DNA from 2 places in the Dactylosporangium sp. NPDC048998 genome. Region 1 is predicted to be linked to the other one. Evidence: riboswitches for the same ligand, from Rfam matches in the RefSeq annotation. Region 1 holds a riboswitch; the other holds the start of a gene.
What was found. A riboswitch is a leader RNA that binds a small molecule or an ion and turns the genes downstream of it on or off. The one in region 1 is predicted to bind S-adenosylmethionine.
Positions count from the first base shown of each region.

Region 2: it holds a riboswitch for S-adenosylmethionine, as region 1 does, so the genes downstream of both, ACGFI8_RS06270 (aminotransferase class V-fold PLP-dependent enzyme) here and thrC (threonine synthase) in region 1, are expected to answer to the same signal.

Region 1 is NZ_JBICTV010000002.1:603,747-613,104, reverse strand. Features, by position in the region: gene ACGFI8_RS06835 (MarC family protein) at 1-639, opposite strand, end outside; gene ACGFI8_RS06840 (PIG-L deacetylase family protein) at 1-30, shown strand, start outside; gene ACGFI8_RS06830 (DUF3263 domain-containing protein) at 759-1,142, shown strand; gene ACGFI8_RS06825 (AAA family ATPase) at 1,151-3,415, opposite strand; gene ACGFI8_RS06820 (alpha/beta fold hydrolase) at 3,493-6,180, shown strand; gene ACGFI8_RS06815 (ABC transporter permease) at 6,177-7,049, shown strand; gene ACGFI8_RS06810 (glucosyl-3-phosphoglycerate synthase) at 7,098-8,018, opposite strand; SAM riboswitch class I at 8,117-8,251, shown strand; gene thrC (threonine synthase) at 8,265-9,358, shown strand, end outside.
Region 2 is NZ_JBICTV010000002.1:469,387-478,744, forward strand. Features, by position in the region: partial or broken gene ACGFI8_RS06230 (helix-turn-helix domain-containing protein) at 1-62, shown strand, start outside; gene ACGFI8_RS06235 (DUF2516 family protein) at 536-862, shown strand; gene ACGFI8_RS06240 (alpha/beta fold hydrolase) at 864-1,754, shown strand; gene ACGFI8_RS06245 (alanyl-tRNA editing protein) at 2,070-2,807, shown strand; gene ACGFI8_RS06250 (AI-2E family transporter) at 2,924-4,177, opposite strand; gene ACGFI8_RS06255 (GroES family chaperonin) at 4,349-4,657, shown strand; gene ACGFI8_RS06260 (PrsW family intramembrane metalloprotease) at 4,648-6,048, opposite strand; gene ACGFI8_RS06265 (hypothetical protein) at 6,023-6,562, shown strand; SAM riboswitch class IV at 6,555-6,672, shown strand; gene ACGFI8_RS06270 (aminotransferase class V-fold PLP-dependent enzyme) at 6,709-7,896, shown strand; gene ligD (non-homologous end-joining DNA ligase) at 7,876-8,763, opposite strand; gene ligD (non-homologous end-joining DNA ligase) at 8,756-9,358, opposite strand, start outside.

The sequences.
Region 1 (9,358 bases):
GCCGTGTCCTCTCAGGCCGTGCAGGACTGATGCGACCAGCCGGGTGAAGCCGCTGGCCAGCAGGGTCGCGGCGATCGCGGTGAGCAGCAGGCCGGCGACGCGGTCCTGCACGACGCGGGCGCGGCCGGACGGCCGGCGACCGGCCCGCCCGGCGACGAGCACGCAGACGCCGGTCACCGCCGCGTAGAGCAGCGCGGCGACGATCAGCGCGAGCACGCCGACGGCGCCGCGGGCCTCGGCCCGGAAGCCGATGAGCACGGCGATCGTGGCGCCGCCGACCGTGAGCGGAAACGTCAGCGGCATGAGGACCACCTGGCGCCAGCTCTTGCCGGACGCCGCCGTCACCTCCTGGTCGGGGTCGGCGGTGCGGCCGAGCATCAGCGGTACCGCCGCGATCATGAGCGCGATGCCGCCGGTGGCCGACAGGGCACCGCCGGGCAGGCCGAGCAGCTCCAGCACGGGCTCGCCGGCGAGCAGCGTGACCACCGCGACGCCGGCCACGCCGAGGAACAGCCCCACCGCGAGCCGCCGCCGCTGGCCGTCGTCGAAGGGCTGCAGCAGCGCGGCGTACGACATACCGGCGCCGACCGGGCGGTAGAGGCCGACGAGCGCGAGCAGCAGCAGGATCCCCAGGTCCATGTGCGACACCCGGCGCACTACCCCCGGCCGCCCGTCTCACACCCCGGCGCGAAGCCCCTCGTTGTGGGGTGGGTGATCGTGGGTGTGAGCAACTAGGGTGGGGCGCATCCCCATACCGGATGAGCTGCCAGGAGCCGACGATGAAGCGCGACGACCTCGCCGCCGCCCGCGTCCCGGTCCAGCCGTCCACAGAGGACGCCGACGACTTCGTCGACGGTGACGAGCCCGCGGACGACGAGGCCGGGCCGCCCCGGGACATCGCCGTCGCCGAGGAGCCGGCCGAGCTGGACGAGCGCGGCAAGCGGATCCTGGCGTTCGAGAAGCAGTGGTGGCGCCGGGCGGGCGCGAAGGAGCAGGCGATCCGCGACACGTTCGGGCTCAGCGCGACGCGGTACTACCAGCTGCTCAACGCCCTGCTCGACGACCCGCTGGCCCTGGCACACGACGCGATGGTGGTCCAGCGCCTGCGCCGCGTACGCGCCTCCCGCACCCGCCGCCGCTAGCGCCTGAATCAGCGGACCTTCTGCTGCTCCGCGTAGTTCGCCAGCCAGGCCACCTGCGTCGGGTCCAGGGACGGGCGGACGCGCTCCCGGGCCAGTTCGACGTGCGCCGCTGTCACCTCCGTGGCGTCCAGCGACTCGCGCATCGCGGCCAGGGCCGACTCGCGGACCAGGGCGGCGCAGTCCGCGGCCGAGAAGCGGTCCAGCGAGGTCGCCAGGGACTTCAGGTCGACGTCGGCGGCGAGCGGTACCGACTTCGCGGCCGCGCGCAGGATCTCGGCTCGCGCGTCGGCGTCCGGGGGCGGGACGAAGACCAGGCGCTCCAGGCGGCCGGGGCGCAGCAGGGCCGGGTCGATCAGGTCGGGGCGGTTCGTAGCGCCGATGACCACCACGTTGCGCAGCGACTCCACGCCGTCGAGCTCGGTGAGCAGGGCGGCCACGACCCGGTCGGTCGTGCCGCCGTCGGTGGCCTGGCCGCGGGTCGGGGCCAGGGCGTCGACCTCGTCCAGGAACACGAGCGTGGGGGCGGCCTCCCGGGCGCGGCGGAAGAGCTCCCGCACGGCCCGCTCGGACTCGCCGACCCACTTCGACAGCAGCTCCGCGCCCTTGACCGAGAGGACGTTGGCCTTGCCGGTGCCGGCGATCGCCTTGACCAGGAACGTCTTGCCGCAGCCGGGCGGGCCGTAGAGGAGCACGCCGCGGGGCGGCTCCACGCCGAGGCGGGAGAAGGCGTCGGGGTACGACAGCGGCCACAGCACCGACTCGGTGAGCGTCTGCTTGACCTCGACCATGTCGCCGACGTCGTCCAGGGTGACCTTCGCCAGCTCCAGGGAGCTCTCCGCCATCGAGGTCGGGCGGACCACCTCCAGCGCGGCCTCGAAGTCGGCCATGACCACGCGCGGGGTCTCGCCCTCGCGGCGGTGGCGCAGCGCCGCCCGCACCCCCGCCTCGCGGGCCAGCGCCGCGAGGTCCGCGGCGACGAAGCCGGGGGTGCGGCCGGCGACCTCGTCGAGGCGTACGTCGTCGTCGAGCGGCATGCCCCGGGTGAGCACGGCGAGCTGCTCGCGGCGCAGCGCGGCGTCGGGCAGCGGCAGCGAGATCTCGTGGGCCAGCAGCTCGGGGGAGTGCAGCGCCGGGTCGACCGCCTCGGGGCGGCTCGTGGTGCACACCACCGCCTCGCCCTCGCGGATCAGCTCGGCGAGGAGCTGACGGAAGACCGTGGCCAGCGGCCCCGGCTGGTCGCGCGGGGCGAGCGCGTCGACGTCGGAGATGAGCAGGATCGCCGGGCCCGGGGCGCGCATCTCGTCGGCGGCCCGGCGCAGCCGGCCGGCCGCGTCGTTGTTGGTCAGCGCGGCGATCTCCGGCGCCCACAGCGGGATGACCTGCGCGCCGACCTCGTTGCCGACGGCGTGCACGAGCGCCGACTTGCCCGAGCCGGCCGGGCCGGTGACGAGGACGCCGAGGGAGACCGAGGTGCCCAGCTTGGCCAGCACCTCGCCGTGGTGGAAGCCGAGGTCCAGCAGCTCGATCAGCTGCTCGGCCTGTGCACGCAACCCGGGCAGGTCGTCGAGAACGGGCGCCGGCCTGGCGGGCGCCGTGGTCACGGCTACCGCGGCCGGGGCCGACGCGGGCACGGCCATGACGCTGCCGGGGGCGTGCGTGGCCTGGCCGTGCTCCCAGCCGACCGTGGTGTCCATGGTGACCAGCGCGCCCTGGCCCGGGTCGGCGGCGACGACGGTCAACAGGGCGCTGGTCCAGGCGTAGCCGACGGTGTTGGACAGGCTGCGCCGAGCCGCCTCGACCAGGCCGCGGTCCACCATGTGTACCGCCGTCGGTACCGACGACGAGGACACGGGCAGTGTGCCCAGCGACACGTCCTGCGGCAGCAGCGACACGTTGTCGCCGACCGTGACGACCTTGCCGAGCAGGGCCAGCCGCAGCATCTCGGGCGAGACGACCGCCATGATCTCGACGGGGCCGGACAGGGTGACGGTCTGCGCGGCGCGCAGCGGGGCGGCTGCGACGGTGACCTGCCCGCCGTTGCGCAGGCCGAGGTTGCCCAGCACCAGGTCGTCGGCGTAGAGCAGGGCCCGGCTGGCGCCCGGCTCGGCCACCGCGACGATCCCGGCCGACGTGCGGCGGCCGGCGAGCGAGATCGGGTCGCCGGGGCGCAGGCCGAGCGCGGTGATCACCTCCGGGTGCAGGCGGACGACCCCGCGGCGGGCGTCGAGCGCGGCTGGGCGCAGGCTGGCAGTAAGGGTCAAGGTCGCCGACACGAAAACGAGCGTAGCCGTTGCTGTGAAGGGCCTGAGTGTTTCCGTCGCGCGCAACATCGGGTGCGTACGTTTGGTCAATGCGACTTCGCCTGCCGAGCCTCAGTCGGCGCCAGCTCATCGCCGGCGCCGTCGTGGTAGTGCTCGTGGCGGGGCTGGTCGGCTGGGCCGTCGCGCCCGCGCCGAAGAGCTTCCGCACCATCGACCAGTTGATCACGGTGCGCACCGGGCCGGACGACTCGGCCGAGGTCACCCTCGACACCACGCTGTACCTGCCCAAGTCCGCGAGCGCCACCGACCCGGTGCCGGCCGTACTGCTGGCCCACGGCTTCGGCGGCACGAAGCAGAGCGTGCGCGGCGACGCCGAGCAGTTCGCCGACCTCGGCTACGCCGTGCTCGCCTGGACCGCGCAGGGCTTCGGCCGCTCGACCGGCGAGATCCACGTCGACAGCCCGGACTGGGAGGTCAAGGACGCCCAGCGGCTCATCGACTGGCTCGCGGCCCGGCCCGACATCCGCAAGGACGGCACCGACCCGCGGGTCGCGGCGGTCGGCGGCTCGTACGGCGGGGCGCTGTCGCTGCTGCTCGCCGCGCAGGACACCCGGGTCGACGCGATCGTACCGATGATCACGTGGAACGACCTGGTGAACGTCTTCCTGCCGGGCGGAGTCTTCAAGAAGCAGTGGGCCGGGCAGTTCTTCGGGGCCTCGGAAAACCCCGACGACCCGCAGTGCGGTCGCTTCGCCAAGGACATCTGCCAGGCGTACCTCGACATCGCCACCACCGGCCGGGCCACCCCCGCCGACGAGGCGCTGCTGCGCAAGTCGTCGCCGTCGCAGGTGCTCGACAAGATCAAGGCGCCGACGCTGCTCGTCCAGGGCCAGGTGGACACGCTGTTCCCGCTGAGCGAGGGCGACGCCAACGCGCGCGGCATCGCCGCCAACGGCACGCCCGTGCGGGTGGCGTGGTTCACCGGCGGGCACGACGGCGGGACCGGGCCCCAGTCCGAGGTGGACCGGCTGCGGTACCTCACCGGCCAGTGGCTCGACCACTACCTCAAGGGCAACGGCAAGGCGCCCGGCACCAGCTTCACCTACTCGCGCGTGTCCGGCCTCAACGCGCAGGGCCGCGGACTGGTCACCGCCGCCTCCTCGGTCGATGCCTACCCCGGCCTCAACGGCGCCGGCAGCTCCGTCGACCTGCGGGGCCCGGCCCAGCAGATCGCCAGCCCGCCGAACGGTAACCCGGCGCCGATCTCGTCGCTGCCGATCGCGGGCCTGTCGAGCCTGCTCGGCGCCAGCGGCATCTCCCAGGAGATCCCGGGCCAGCACGCCGACTTCGTCTCCGCGCCGCTCGGCGCCGCGCTCGATGCCGCCGGCGCGCCGAGGGTGCGCATCCGGGCGGCGTCGCCGACCGGCGAGGCGACGCTGTTCGTGAAGCTCTACGACGTGCCCGCCAAGGGCGCGCCGTCGATCCCGGACGGGCTGATCGCCCCGGTCCACCTGACCGGCCTGCCGAAGGACATCGCCGACGCGGTGCCGGTGACCGTCACCCTGCCCGCGGTCGTGCACCGCTTCGAGGCGGGCAGCCGGGTGCGGGTCACGGTCGCGACGGCCGACTCCGGCTACTGGTCGGCGCGGGACCCGGTCTTGTACTCGGTCGCGGTCGACGGCGCGATCACCCTGCCCGCCATCGCCGGGACGCCGATCGCCAGCCCCGACGTGATCTGGCGGTACGTGCTGGCCGGCCTCGTCGCCGCCATCGCGCTCGGGCTCGCCGCCGCGCTGCTGATCGCCCGCCGCCGGGGCCGGCGCATCGACCGCAGCGTGGCCGCCGAGCACGTGGACACGCCGCTGGTGGTGCGGGGGCTGCGCAAGGAGTACAAGAACTTCGTCGCGGTGTCCAAGGTGGACTTCACCGTGCGGCGCGGGCAGGTCGTCGGCCTGCTCGGCCCGAACGGCGCCGGCAAGACCACGTCGCTGCGCGTGCTCATGGGCCTCACCCGCCCGACGTCCGGCGAGATCTTCGTCTTCGGGCACCGGCTGCTGCCCGGCTCGCCGGTGCTGTCGCGGGTCGGGGCGCTGGTGGAGGGGCCGGGCTTCCTGCCGCACCTCACCGGCGCGCAAAACCTCGAGCTGTTCTGGCGGGCCACCGGCCGGCCCGCCGCCGACGCGCACTTCGAGGAGGCGTACGACATCGCCGGCCTCGGCACCGCGGTACAGCGGCGGGTGGGCACGTACAGCCACGGCATGAAGCAGCGGCTCGCCATCGCGCAGGCCATGCTGGGCCTGCCGGAGCTGCTGGTGCTCGACGAGCCGACGGACGGGCTCGACCCGCCGCAGATCGCGGAGATGCGCAAGGTGCTGCGGCGGTACGCCACCGGCGGCCGCGCCGTGCTGGTCTCCAGCCACCTGCTCGCGGAGGTGGAGCAGACCTGCACCGACGTGGTCGTCATGCACAAGGGCGAGGTCGTCGCGGCCGGGCCGGTCGAGGAGATCGTCGGCGACTCGCCGAGCGTGCAGCTCGACGTGTCCGACGTGGACGCCGCCGAGAAGGTGCTGCAGGAACTGACCGGCGTGCGCGCGGTGGCCTGGTCCGGCGGGCGCGGCCTGGTCGTCGACATCGACAGCACGCCGCGCGCCGAGGTGGTGGCGGCCCTGGTGCGCGCCGGCGTCGGCATCGACCGGGTCGCGCCGCGCAGGCGGCTGGAGGACGCGTTCCTCTCCCTCGTGGGCGGGGACACCAAGGCGAGTGGGGAGCGATCGTGAGTACGGATGTGATCGGGGGCGCGGTCGGCTACCGGCCGGGCGCCACCCTCTCGCTGTGGACCGAGATCCGCCGGCAGGCCTCCCGCCGGCGCACCCAGCTGGCGCTGGGCTTCATGGTGCTGCTGCCGCTGATCATCCTGACCGCGTTCCAGCTGGACAACGGCAACCACGACGACCAGGGCGGCCAGAGCGGCCAGTTTTCCCGCCTGTCCGACCTCGCCACGTCCGGCGGCCCCAACTTCACCCTCTTCACGCTGCTGGTCTCGGCGGGCTTCCTGCTGGTCGTGGTGGTCGCGCTGTTCTGCGGCGACACGGTGGCCAGCGAGGCGAGCTGGGGGAGCCTGCGGTACCTCCTGGCGATGCCGGTGCCGCGGGCCCGCCTGCTCGGCATCAAGCTGGCCGTGTCGCTGCTGTACAGCCTGCTCGCGATCCTGACCCTGGTGGCCACGGCGCTGCTGGCCGGGACGCTGCGCTACGGCTGGGCACCGCTGAGCGCCCCGATCGGCGGCGATATTCCGGCGGGCACGGGCGTCCTGCGGCTGCTGGAGATCGTCGCGTACCTCTGCGTGACCCTCCTGGTCGTAGCCTCACTCGCGTTCCTGCTGTCGGTGTCGACCGACGCCCCGCTCGGCGCCGTCGGCGGCGCGGTGCTGCTGCAGATCCTGTCGAACATCCTCGACCAGATCACCGCGCTGGGAAACCTGCGCACCGTGCTCCCCACCCACTACGCCGACGCCTGGCTGGGCCTGCTCTCCAGCCCCATGCAGACCGACGACCTGGTCAAGGGCTGCATAGCCGCGCTGGCCTACGCCACCGTGTTCTTCTCCCTGGCCTGGTGGCGTTTCCTGCGCAAGGACGTGGTGAGCTGACCGATAGCCGGACGGCCCGCGACCGCGACCGTCCGGCCGCGGCCCTGGTCAGGCGGGGGAGTAGCCGGGGACGCTGCGCATCGGGGGGCGGTCCGGGTGGGCGACCGGCGTCACCCGCGGTACGACCGCGGAATCATGGCGCTCGAACTGCGTCAGGGTCGGCCAGAGCGGGTGGCCGGGGGACACGCGGGCGTTGATCGTGTGCACGATCGTCGCGGCCATGCGGCCCAGGGCGGCCGTGTCCTGGTGGCCGTGGGTGCGCTGGCCCAGGTCGACCTGGGCCACCGCGTCCAGACCGTGGCGGCGGTAGGTGTCGACGAGGAGGCCGGTCTCGACGCCGTAGCCGGCGGCGAACGGCAGCGACTCCAGCAGCGTGCGGCGGGCCGCGTACTCGCCGGCCAGCGGCTGTACCACGCCGGCCAGCTCCGGGAAGTGTGCGTTGAGCAGCGGGCGGGCGGCGAGCTCGGTGACCCGGCCGCCGCCGGCCGCGGAGACGTCGAGCAGGGGGCGGTCGTAGAAGGCCTTCACCATCAGCGTGCCCGGGTCGCCGAGCAGCGGGCCCAGCAGGCCCGTCACGAAGTGTGGGCGGAAGTCGGTGAGGTCGGCGTCGACGTACACCAGGATGTCACCCTTGGTGACCGCCAGCGCCTTCCACAGCACCTCGCCCTTGCCCGGGCGGGAGCCCGTCGCCGGCAGGATGTCGTCGCGGTGGTGGACCGTGGCGCCGGCGGCCGCGGCGACCTCGGCGGTGCGGTCGACCGAGCCGGAGTCGACCACGACCAGCTCGTCGACGAGCGGGCCGAGGGTCCGTACGCCGGTCACGATCTCGCCGACCGTGGGCTCCTCGTCCAGGGCGGGCAGCACGACGCTCACCCTCGTATCGCCTTTCGCGTCGAGCAGCTCGTCGGCGGGCCAGTCCCGCCAGCTCGACGTGCGCCGCGAGAACCAGTCGGCCGCGATCGGGTGCATGAGTGAAACGCTAGTCGGCGCCATGTCGTGACTTGACTCATACCCGGGCGCCGGTGGTGCCCCTTACACTCGTCTGAAGCGCACGAACACAATTGCATACCTCATCCAGAGGGGCAGAGGGATACGGCCCGATGAAGCCCCGGCAACCCCTGCGGCGACTCGATGTTGAGGTCGGCCGCGGTAGGTGCCAAATCCGTCCCGGTGCACGCCCGTGTGCTTGGGAAAGATGAGAGGAAGGCCTCCGTCATGACCTCGACGCTCAGCGTCTTCACCGACTCCCCGGCCCGCAACCTCGTCTGCCGGGGCTGTGGGGCCACGTTCCCGCTCGCCGCGCAGCACGCCTGTTACGAGTGTTTCGGCCCCCTTGAGGTGGGCTACGACCCCGCGGCGCTGGCGGCGGTGACCCGCGAGCAGATCGAGGCGGGGCCGAAGAACATCTGGCGCTACGCGCCGCTGCTGCCGGTCGGCGTCGACCCGGAGACCCGCGTGACGCTCGACCCGGGGCTCACCCCGCTGGTCAAGGCCGACGGGCTGGGCAAGGAGCTCGGCTTCACCGCCCAGCTGTGGGTCAAGGACGACTCGGCCAACCCCACGCACTCGTTCAAGGACCGGGTCGTCTCCGTCGCGCTCACCGCCGCGCGGGCGCTGGGCTTCACGCGGTACTCCTGCGCCTCCACCGGCAACCTCGCCAACTCCGTCGCCGCGCACGCGGCCCGGGCCGGCGTCCCGTCGACCGTGTTCATCCCGGCCGACCTGGAGCCGGGCAAGGTCGTCATGACCGCGGTGTACGGCGGCGAGGTCGTCGCCATCGAGGGCTCCTACGACGAGGTGAACCGGCTCTGCTCGGAGCTGACCGAGACCGACGAGTTCGAGGACACCGCGTTCGTCAACGTCAACGTCCGGCCGTTCTACGCCGAGGGCTCCAAGACGCTCGGATACGAGGTCGCCGAGCAGCTCGGCTGGCGCATCCCGGCCCAGGTGGTCATCCCGATGGCCAGCGGCGAGCTGCTCACGAAGATCGACAAGGCGTTCGCCGAGCTGGTCGAGATCGGCCTGGTGCCGAACACGCCGTGGAAGGTCTTCGGCGCCCAGTCGGCCGGCTGCAACCCGATCGCGAAGGCGCTGCACGACGGCGTCGACGAGATCACCCCGGTCAAGCCGACCGGCATCGCCAAGTCGCTGAACATCGGCGACCCGGCCGCCGGCGTCTACGCGCTGGAGTCGGTGCGCCGTAGCGGCGGCTGGATGGAGTACGTGGACGACGACGAGATCCGCGCGGGCATCCAGCTGCTGGCCCGCACCACCGGCGTCTACGCCGAGACGGCCGGCGGCGTGACCAC
Region 2 (9,358 bases), 130 kb from region 1:
AGAGCACCACCCGCAAGATCCCGACGCCGCTGTACGCCGCGGCGGGCGCCGGCGACCTGGCGTACGAGCAGCTGCGCAAGCTGCCCGCGCAGGTCGCCCATCTGCGCACCCGCGTCGAGGAGCTGCGCCCGGCCGTGGCCGGCGCGGTGTCGGAGGGCAACCTGCGCGACGACCTCGACCGGCTGCGCGGGATGGCGCGGCGCAACGCCGCCAGCTTCCTGGCCAGCGCGCAGGCCGGCGCTCAGGTCGCGCAGGACCGCGCCGTGGCCATGTACACCGACCTGGTCGCCCGCGGCGAGAAGGTCGTCAGCACCGCCCGGGGCGCGGAGGCGAAGATCGAGCTGGAGCCGGGCCGCAAGGCCGTGACCGCCGCGGTCACCGCGACCGAGGAGCCGGCCGCGCCGCGCACCCCGGCCAAGAAGACGACGGCGAAGAAGGTCGCGCCGAAGGCCGACACCAAGAAGTAGCGGTGTTTCTCGGGAGCCCTCCGGCACCGTCGCGCACGGGCCGGGGGGCTTCGGCATAAGCTCGGTGCATGGTGAGTGCCGTCCCGATCTTCTACCTACGGGTCGAGAACTACATTTCGCTCAGCGTGTGGATCTTCTGCCTGGTGCTCGGCGCCGCGGCGTTCCTGCACTGCGTCGTGCAACGTACCGACGCGTTCGCGGCGATCGGCACGATGTCCAAATCCATCTGGCTGGCGATGATCGGCGGCGGCGAGCTGCTCACCGCGATCTCGCCCAATCTCGGGTTCGGCTTTCTCGGCATCTTCTCGCTCATCGCGGTCGGGATCTTCGCCGTGTATTTGCTCGACATCCGCCCCGCGCTGCGCGACGCGGTCGACGGCCACGGCTCCTGGTGAGCTGATGGACTTCCGCTGGCCGCCCCCACCGGACGGGCGCCCCGATCGGTTTCGCCCGCCCGTGAGCCGGGGGCCACAGACCGGCCGGCCGACCCTCCCCGCGCCCCCGACCGAGCTGGTCGCCACGCCGCACGGCGTCGAGCTGGAGCAGCTCGTCACCGGCGAGGGTGACCCGGTGACCGTGTTCGCCCACGGCCTCGGCAGCGGAATCGCCGAGACCCGCCCGCTGGGCAGCGCCGTGCACGGCCGCAAGGTCTTCTTCCAGTTCCGCGGGCACGGGCAGTCCGCGGCGCCCGGGGGCACGTGGACCTACCCCGACCTCGCCCGCGATCTCCGCGCGATCGCCGATCTCTCCGGCGCGACCCGGGCGCTCGGCGTCAGCATGGGCGCCGGGGCGCTCACCCGGCTGCTGGCGGACAACCCCGGGCGCTTCGAGCGGGCGGTGTTCTTCCTGCCCGCCGTGCTCGACGCGCCGCGCCCGGCCGCCGCCCACGAGCGGCTCACCGCGCTGCTGGAGGCGATCGAGGCGGGCGACGCGGCGGCGGTGGCCGACGTGATCTCGCAGGAGGTCCCGGCACAGCTGCGCAACACGCCGGCGGTCTGGGCGTTCCTGCGCCAGCGGCTCGACCAGCTCATGCGCGACGGGCTCGCGGCCGGCCTGGCCAGCCTGCCGGAGCAGGCGGCGATCGAAGACCGGGCCGAGCTGGCCGACGTCACCGCCGACTGCCTGGTCATCGGCTGCCGGGGCGACGACCTGCACCCGGCCGCGGTCGCCGAGCAGCTCGCGGCGGCGCTGCCGCGGGCGCGGCTGCACGTGTACGACCGGCCCGGCATCCTCTGGACGCAGCGCGCCGACCTGCGCACGCGGATCTCGGCGTTCCTCAACGCCTGATTTGCGGCGCCGGTCCCCGCATCACCGGCGCCGTCCCCGCATCCATAGGGCGCTATGACCTGCATCATTGAGACCATGCGCGACGACCCGACGCTGCTGGCCCTGGTCGACCGGGCGCGCGGCGGCGACCAGGCCGCCCGGGACGCTGCCGCTCGCCGCCGCTGAGTCGGTACGTCCACCCGGCGAACGGCTCACCGGTAGTGACCGAATGGGTGACCCTCTGACGCGTATCAGGATGAGGGGTGACGGATTCTGTATTGCATGACCACTTCGCAATGCTGGGCGGGCCCGACCCGCCGCATATAGTCGGCTTTCATGGGTGTCACACATCACGGCCGCACGTACCGGCTGGACCTGGCCGACCCGACGCTGCGCGAGTGGACCTGCACGGTGCTGCACTCGTCGGCCGAGGACGGCATCGTGCTCGACCGCTCGGCGTTCTACCCCGGCGGGGGCGGGCAGCCCCCGGACCACGGCGTCCTGCTCTGGCAGGGCGTGCAGACCCGCATCGTCGGCACCCGCAAGGGCGACGATCTCTACCTGCAGCCCGCCGAGGGCGACCCGCTGCCGCCCGTGGGCACCGAGGTGACCGGCGCGGTCGAGGACGAGCGGCGCACCAAGCTCATGCGCACCCACTCCGGCCTGCACGTGCTGTGCGGCGTCGTGTTCCGCGACTTCGGCGCGCTGGTGACGGGCGGCTCGATGGAGCCCGCGGAGGCGCGCATGGACTTCAACCTGCCGGAGGTACCGCCGGACTTCAAGGCCCGGCTCGAGGAGCTCGTCAACGCCGAGGTGGTCGCCGACCGCAAGGTGGTGACGAAGGTGCTCGCCCGCGACGACGCCCTCGCCCTGCCCGACATCATCCGCACGCAGTCCAACCTGATCCCGGCCGACGAGGAGGAGATCCGCATCGTCGACATCATCGGGCTGGACACGCAGGCGGACGGCGGCACGCACGTGGCGTCGACGGCACAGATCGGGCGGCTGCAGGTCGTGAAGGTGGAGAGCAAGGGCAAGGCCAACCGCCGCGTCCGGGTCCGCCTCACCGACTGACCTCCCACCGGCGCGGCGGCCACCCCACGACGCGGCCGCGCCGCGGCGTCCGGCCACCGCAGCGCGCGATCGTGAGCCGGAAAAATACGACAAGTTCGCACTCGTCCGGTGAGTCCTCAATCGGAGGGGACGATCACGGCGTCGGGTGGGGGTTCGCGGCGGTGCTCGACCAGGTGGCGGATGCCCGTGTTCAGCACGGCCACCAGCGGCACGGCGACCAGCGCCCCGATGATGCCGGCCAGCACCACCCCCGTCGCGATCGCCACGATGACGGCCAGCGGGTGGACCGCAACGGCGCGGCCCATGATGAGCGGCTGCAGCACGTGGCCCTCCAACTGTTGCACCGCGATCACGCCGATGAGCACGACGAGCGCGGTGACCGGCCCGTCGTCCACGAGGGCCACCAGGACCGCCACGGCGCCGGAGACCGTAGCGCCGACGATCGGGACGAAGGCGCCCAGGAAGACGAGGGTGCCCAGCGGGAACCAGAAGTCGACGTGCAAGAAGAACAGCAGCAGGCCGATGCCCAGTGCGTCGATGAACGCCACCAGGACCGTGGCGCGGACGTAGGCCACCAGGGTCCGCCAGGCGGCCTCGCCGGCGCGGCGGATCGGGTCGCGGGCGGGGGTGGGCAGGATGCCGGTCACGAAGTGCCAAATCCGCTTGCCGTCGCGCATGAAGAAGAACGTGACGAAGAGGATCAGCAGCATCAGCGCCAGGAACTCCACGGTGGCGGTGGCCGTGTTGACCGCGCTGTTGGTGAGGCTGCCCCGGTTGTCGCTGAGCCAGGTGCTGGCGGCGGCGAAGGTGGCGTCCAGCTGGCGGCCGCTGAGGTGCAGCGGGCCCGTGGTGAGCCAGTCCTGGATCTGCTGTACGCCGATGGACGCCTTGTCGGACAGCGCCGGGAACCCGGCCACGAACTCGGTGACGACCAGGGTCAGCACGCCCGCCACGGCGGCCAGGCCGGTGATCAGCACCACGAACGCGGCCAGCGACGGGGGCAGCTTCACCCGGCGGCGCAGGACGCCCATCATCGGCGCGAGCAGGGCCGACAGGAGCAGGGCGATGCTCAGCGGGATGAGCACGGTCCTCAGCCGGCCGACCAGCCACAGCAGCACCGCGGCCGCGGCGACGAGGATCAGCAGGCGCCAGGACCAGGCGGCGGCGATGCGCAGACCGTGCGGTACCTCGGCGTCATCCCGGCTGGTCGTCGTCGCGTGGCTGAACTCCCGCTCGAGCTCGGCCAGCTCCGGCTCCGGCTCGGGATCCTCCTCGGCCAACGCCGCGGCCTCGCGCTCCGCCTTCGCCGCTTCCATTCGCTGGACATAGGCGCGGCGCAGATTCGCCCGCACCGTGTCGAACCGGCCCACGTATCGCCTCCTTGACGCGCTCAGCCATCCGGCCAGGACTCCTCACGGTAGACCGGGCCGCACGTCGTTGGCACGTACCAAGGCGGTAGCGTCGCAAGCGTGACAGCACAACCCGCCGCCGGTTACCAGGCGTCAACCGACGCTCCATTTGCCGCCCGACCGGAGGACGCACTGCCGATCCGGCTCCTGCACGACCGTGTCCTCGTCCGGCTCGAGGGCCCCGAGGGCGAGCGCCGGCACGTCTCCGGCATCGTCATCCCGGCGACCGCATCGGTCGGGCGCCGGCTGTCGTGGGCGACCGCGGTCGGCGTCGGGCCCAACGTGCGCTCCATCGTCACCGGCGACCGGGTGCTGTTCGACCCCGAGGACCGCTCCGAGGTGGAGCTGCAGGGCCGCGACTACGTGCTGCTGCGCGAGCGCGACGTGCACGCGGTCGCGGCCCGGCGGGTGGAGCCCGACTCGACCGGCCTCTATCTGTAGTACGGCGGGCCGGCGTAGGCCGGGGGCGGGGGCGGCGGCACGGCCAGCGAGACCGGCACCGGCACGACCGGGGTCGGCGGGGCGTCGAGCACGCGCACCACGCCATCGGGGAACGTGATGTGATAGCGCGCCCCGTCCCACACCGCCCGCGGCGACTGCGGATCCCGCCCGACGAACACCTGGCGATAGGCGTCCAGCGCGGTCAGCAGCTGCCGCTCCTCGGCCAGCGTCTGCATCCGCCGCTTCGGCTCCTTGTCCAGGCCGCGGTGCAGGCCGTCGCGCAGCAGCGCCAGCCGCGTCGCGTCGAACTGGAACGCCCGCATCGCCTGCGCGCCGGCGTCGCCGGCCACCCGCTTCGCCCAGCGGCGGGCGGAGAGCCGCCGGCCGAGGGTGGCGAGCGCGGCGACCTCCGGCGGGGAGAACCAGCCGGCCCGCGCGTACTCGCCCAGCACGCGCTCGGTGAGCCGGCCCTCGTTGGCGCGCAGCCAGAGCGCGAAGCCGACCATGCCCAAGAAGATCGGCATCATCACCGCGAAGTAGCCGTACAGCAGCGGCACCCAGGGCTTGGTCGAGCTGGCTGCGACGACCGACATGAGGTTCCACGAGCCGTGCAGCATCATCGCGGTCAGCAGGCCGGCCAGCGGCGCCAGGAACCGCACCGCCTTCGTCGACGACCGCGACGCGACGCCCAGCCCGATGCCGGTCATCGAGGTGAAGAGCGGGTGCGCGAACCCGCTCATCAGGATGCGAACGATGAAGATGCCGACCAGCGCGGCCGCGCCCGAGGCCGGACCTGACTTCTCGGCGTAATCGCCGTAGCCCTTGAAGCCGAGGTACAGGATGTTCTCCACCATCGCGAAGCCGGTCGCCGACAGCCCGCAGTAGACGATGCCGTCGATGATGCCGGAGTAGGCGCGCGGGCGGCGCCAGAAGAGCAGCACCGGGCCGAGGGCCTTCATGCTCTCCTCGATCAGCGGCGCGAGCAGCACGGCGACCAGGGCGCCGGACAGGCCGGCCTTCTCGGCGAAGTAGCTGCCGGCGGTGTTGACCACCAGCGCCACGCCGGTGGCCACGCAGGCGCCCCAGCCGAAGACGAAGACGAGGTACTTCACGGGCTCCGGCTCGTAGCGGTCCAGCCAGAGGAAGCAGGACACGAGGACCGGGACCGGGATAATGGCGGACCCGACGCCGACGAGCAGCGCCGTCCAGCCGCCGCTGACGCCGAAGAAGGCGAGCACGGCCGCGCCGCAGAGGGCGATGAAGCCCATGACACCGATGAGCGTCCACAGCCGGCGCCGGTCGGTGCGCTTGGCGGGCGGCGCGGCGGCCAGGGCGAGGGCGGCGGTCGGGTACTCCTGCTGGCCGGTGCTGGGCTCGGCTGCCTCGATCACGTTCGGCACCGCGACGCCGGGCAGCGCCGACGGCCACGGCGAGGGCCCAGGCGGTCCAGCCGGCCCAGGCGGTCCGGCATGGATCATCGGCCCGCCGGGCGATATCGCGCCGGTCGGCCCGGACCCCGGGAACGGCGGCCCCGAGGCCGACCTGGCCGGCGCCTGCGGCACGATCGGCTGGCCCAAGGACGGCGAGGACGGCGAGGATGGCGAGGACGGCGAGCTCCACGGGCTCGGCGCCGGCCCGATGGCCGCGGACTGCCACGGCGCGGGGCCCGACGTCGGCGCGGGGGGCGGCGCCGCCTGCCCCCACTGCCCGGCACTCGGCGCCGAGGAGCCGCCGCCCGCCGCCGGGGGCGCGCTGCCCGGCGCCGCCCAGGGGCCGGCGTCGGAGACCGGGGTCGCACCGGTCTCCGAGGACGGGGGCTCGGAGCAGGGCGAGTTCGGCGTCCCATCCGGCGGGAGTTCGCTCATGACGCAACCTTATCTGCGGTACGGTCTGGTCAGGTCATGAGTGCCAGCGCACAAGCCCCGGCTTGCTGGCCGGCAACCCTCGCGTTCGCGGCGGGGTGCCCCGGGTGATGACCCGGCCCGGCACACGGTGTGCCCGGGCAAGCGCGAGCGAGAGGGTGACCCGTGTCCGAGTTGCTGTCCCCTGCGATCTTGTCGCCGGGCGAGGTCAAGCTGCGCGACGGCCGGTCCGTCGACTTCGCCAACCTCGACATCGCCGCCACCGCGCCGTGCCTGCGGGCCGTCGCGGACGCCGTCGCCGACCTGCTGCCCTACTACGGCAGCGTGCACCGCGGTGCGGGCGCGCTGTCGGAGCGCTGCACCCGGGAGTACGAGCAGGCCCGAGAGACCGTCGCGGACCTCCTCGGCCACGGCTCGGACGACACGGTGATCTTCACGCGCAACACCACGGACGCGTTCAACCTGCTGGCGCGGGCGCTGCCGGAGGATGCGACGGTCGTGACGTTCGGCGGTGAGCACCACGCCAACCTGCTGCCCTGGCGCCGCACCGTGCGCCTGGCCGCGCCCAGGTCGCCCGAGGAGGCGGTCGAGGCGCTGGAGCGATCGCTGCCCGGCATCCAAGGTCCGAACCTGCTCGTGAGCGTGACGGCGGCGAGCAACGTGACCGGCGAGGTCTGGCCGGTCGCGCGGCTCGCGGAGGTCGCGCACCGCTTCGGCGCCCGCATCGCGGTCGACGCGGCGCAGCTGGCCCCGCACGCCCCGGCGCGCCTGGCTGGGCTCGGCGCCGACTACGCGGCGTTCTCGGGCCACAAGCTCTACGCGCCGTTCGGGGCGGGCGTGCTCGCCGGCCGGGCGGACTGGCTCGACGCGGCGGAGCCGTACCTGGCCGGTGGCGGGGCGAGTGCCCACGTGGCCGACGACGGCGCGGTGCACTGGGCGACCGGCCCGGCCCGGCACGAGGCCGGCACCCCGAACCTCGTCGGCGCGGTCGCGCTCGCGACGGCGCTGAGGTCACTGCGGCAGGTCGACCCGCAGCACCGGGAAGACGCCCTGCTGCACCGGCTCCGGGACGGCCTCGCGCGGCTGCCGCACGTCGAGGAGCTGCGGCTCTTCCCGGCCGACGCCGAGCGGGTCGGGATCGTGTCGTTCGCCGTCCTCGGGGCCGACCCGGGCGAGCTCGCCGTCACGCTCGGTCGCGATCACGGCATCGGCGTCAGGACGGGGCTGTTCTGCGCCCACCCGCTCACCCGCCGCCTGCTGGCCGAGGCCGCCGACCGTCTCGGCGCCGAGCGGCCGCCCGCCCAGGCGATCCGGGCCAGCTTCGGCCTCGGTACCACCGAGGCGCACATCGACCGGCTACTGGCCGCCCTGCAGTAGGTCACCCAGCGTCGCGACCCGGTCGAGGACGACGGACGGGGTCAGGTCGGCGGCGGTCAGCTCGCCGGCCTCGACCTCGTCCCAGGCCAGCGGCGCGCTGACGGTCGGGGTTTCGCCGGCCCGTAGTGAGTAGGGCGTGACTGTGGTCTTGAACGCGTTGTTCTGGCTCCAGTCGATGAACACCTTGCCCGGCCGCAGCTGCTTGGCCATCTTCGCCACGATCAGCCGCGGGTGCCGGCCGGCCAGCTCCTCGGCGATCGCCTTCGCGTAGCCGCTGATCTCGTCCGCGCTCTCGTCGCCGGGCAGCGGCACGACCAGCTGCATGCCCTTCTTGCCGGACGTCTTCGGCGCGCACTCCAGCCCGTCGGCGGCCAGCCGCTCGCGCATGAGCAGGGCGACCTCGAAGCACTCGGGCAGGCCGGCCGGCGGCCCCGGGTCGAGGTCGACGACGAGCTGGTCGGGGTCGAGCGCCCGGCCGTCCTCGTCGACCCGCCACTGCGGGGTGTGCAGCTCCAGCGCGGCGAGGTTGGCCAGCCAGACGACGGTCGCCAGCTCCTCGACCACGATGAAGTCGATCTTCTCGCGGTTTCTGGACGAACCGGGCACCGGCAGCCGCACCGTGCGCACCCAGTCCGGGGTGCCGGCCGGGGCGTTCTTCTCGAAGAAGCTGATGCCGCCGACGCCGTCGGGATAGCGGGTGCGGGTGAGCGGGCGCCCGTCGAGATGCGGCAGCAGCGTCGGCGCGATGCGCGTGTAGTAGTCGAGGACCTCGCCCTTGGTGAAGCCGGCCCTCGGGTAGAGGACCTTGTCGAGGTTGGAGATCTCCAGCTGGCGCCCGGCGACCTCGACCCGCAGGCGGTCAGGCATCGCGCACCTCCTCGGGCGACAGGTCGGGCCGGATCCGCAGGAACCGCGGGAAGCGCAGCCGCCCGTCGCGCGTGCGGTGCCCGAACTTGACCTCGACCACGAGCTGCGGGTCGACCCATACGGCGCCGCGGGCGTCCTCCCGCGGTACCGATGCGCCGAAGGGGTTTGTGCTCGTCTCCAACGGGCCGAGCGCGGCCAGCAGCGCCCGCTCCGCCGCGCCGGAGATGCCGCCGCCGACCCGGCCTCGGTAGGCGAGGCCACCCAAGCCACCCTGCGCGGGGACGCCGACCAGCAGCGCGCCCAGCGCGCGCTTGCCCGGCCGCCAGCCGCCGACCACGAACTCGCAGCTCTCCTCGAGCTTCACCTTGATCCAGTCGGTGGTGCGGATCCCGGGGTGGTACAGCGAGTCGGCCCGCTTCGCCACCACGCCCTCGAGCCGGTTCTCCCGGCTGGCGGCCACGGTCGCCGCGCCGTCGTCGAACGACGGGGGCACGACCGCGCGGGCCCCCAGCGCGAGGCCCTCCAGGCGTTCCCGGCGGATGCGGTACGGCAGGGCGGTCAGCTCCTCCCCCTCGGCACGCAGGGCGTCGAAGAC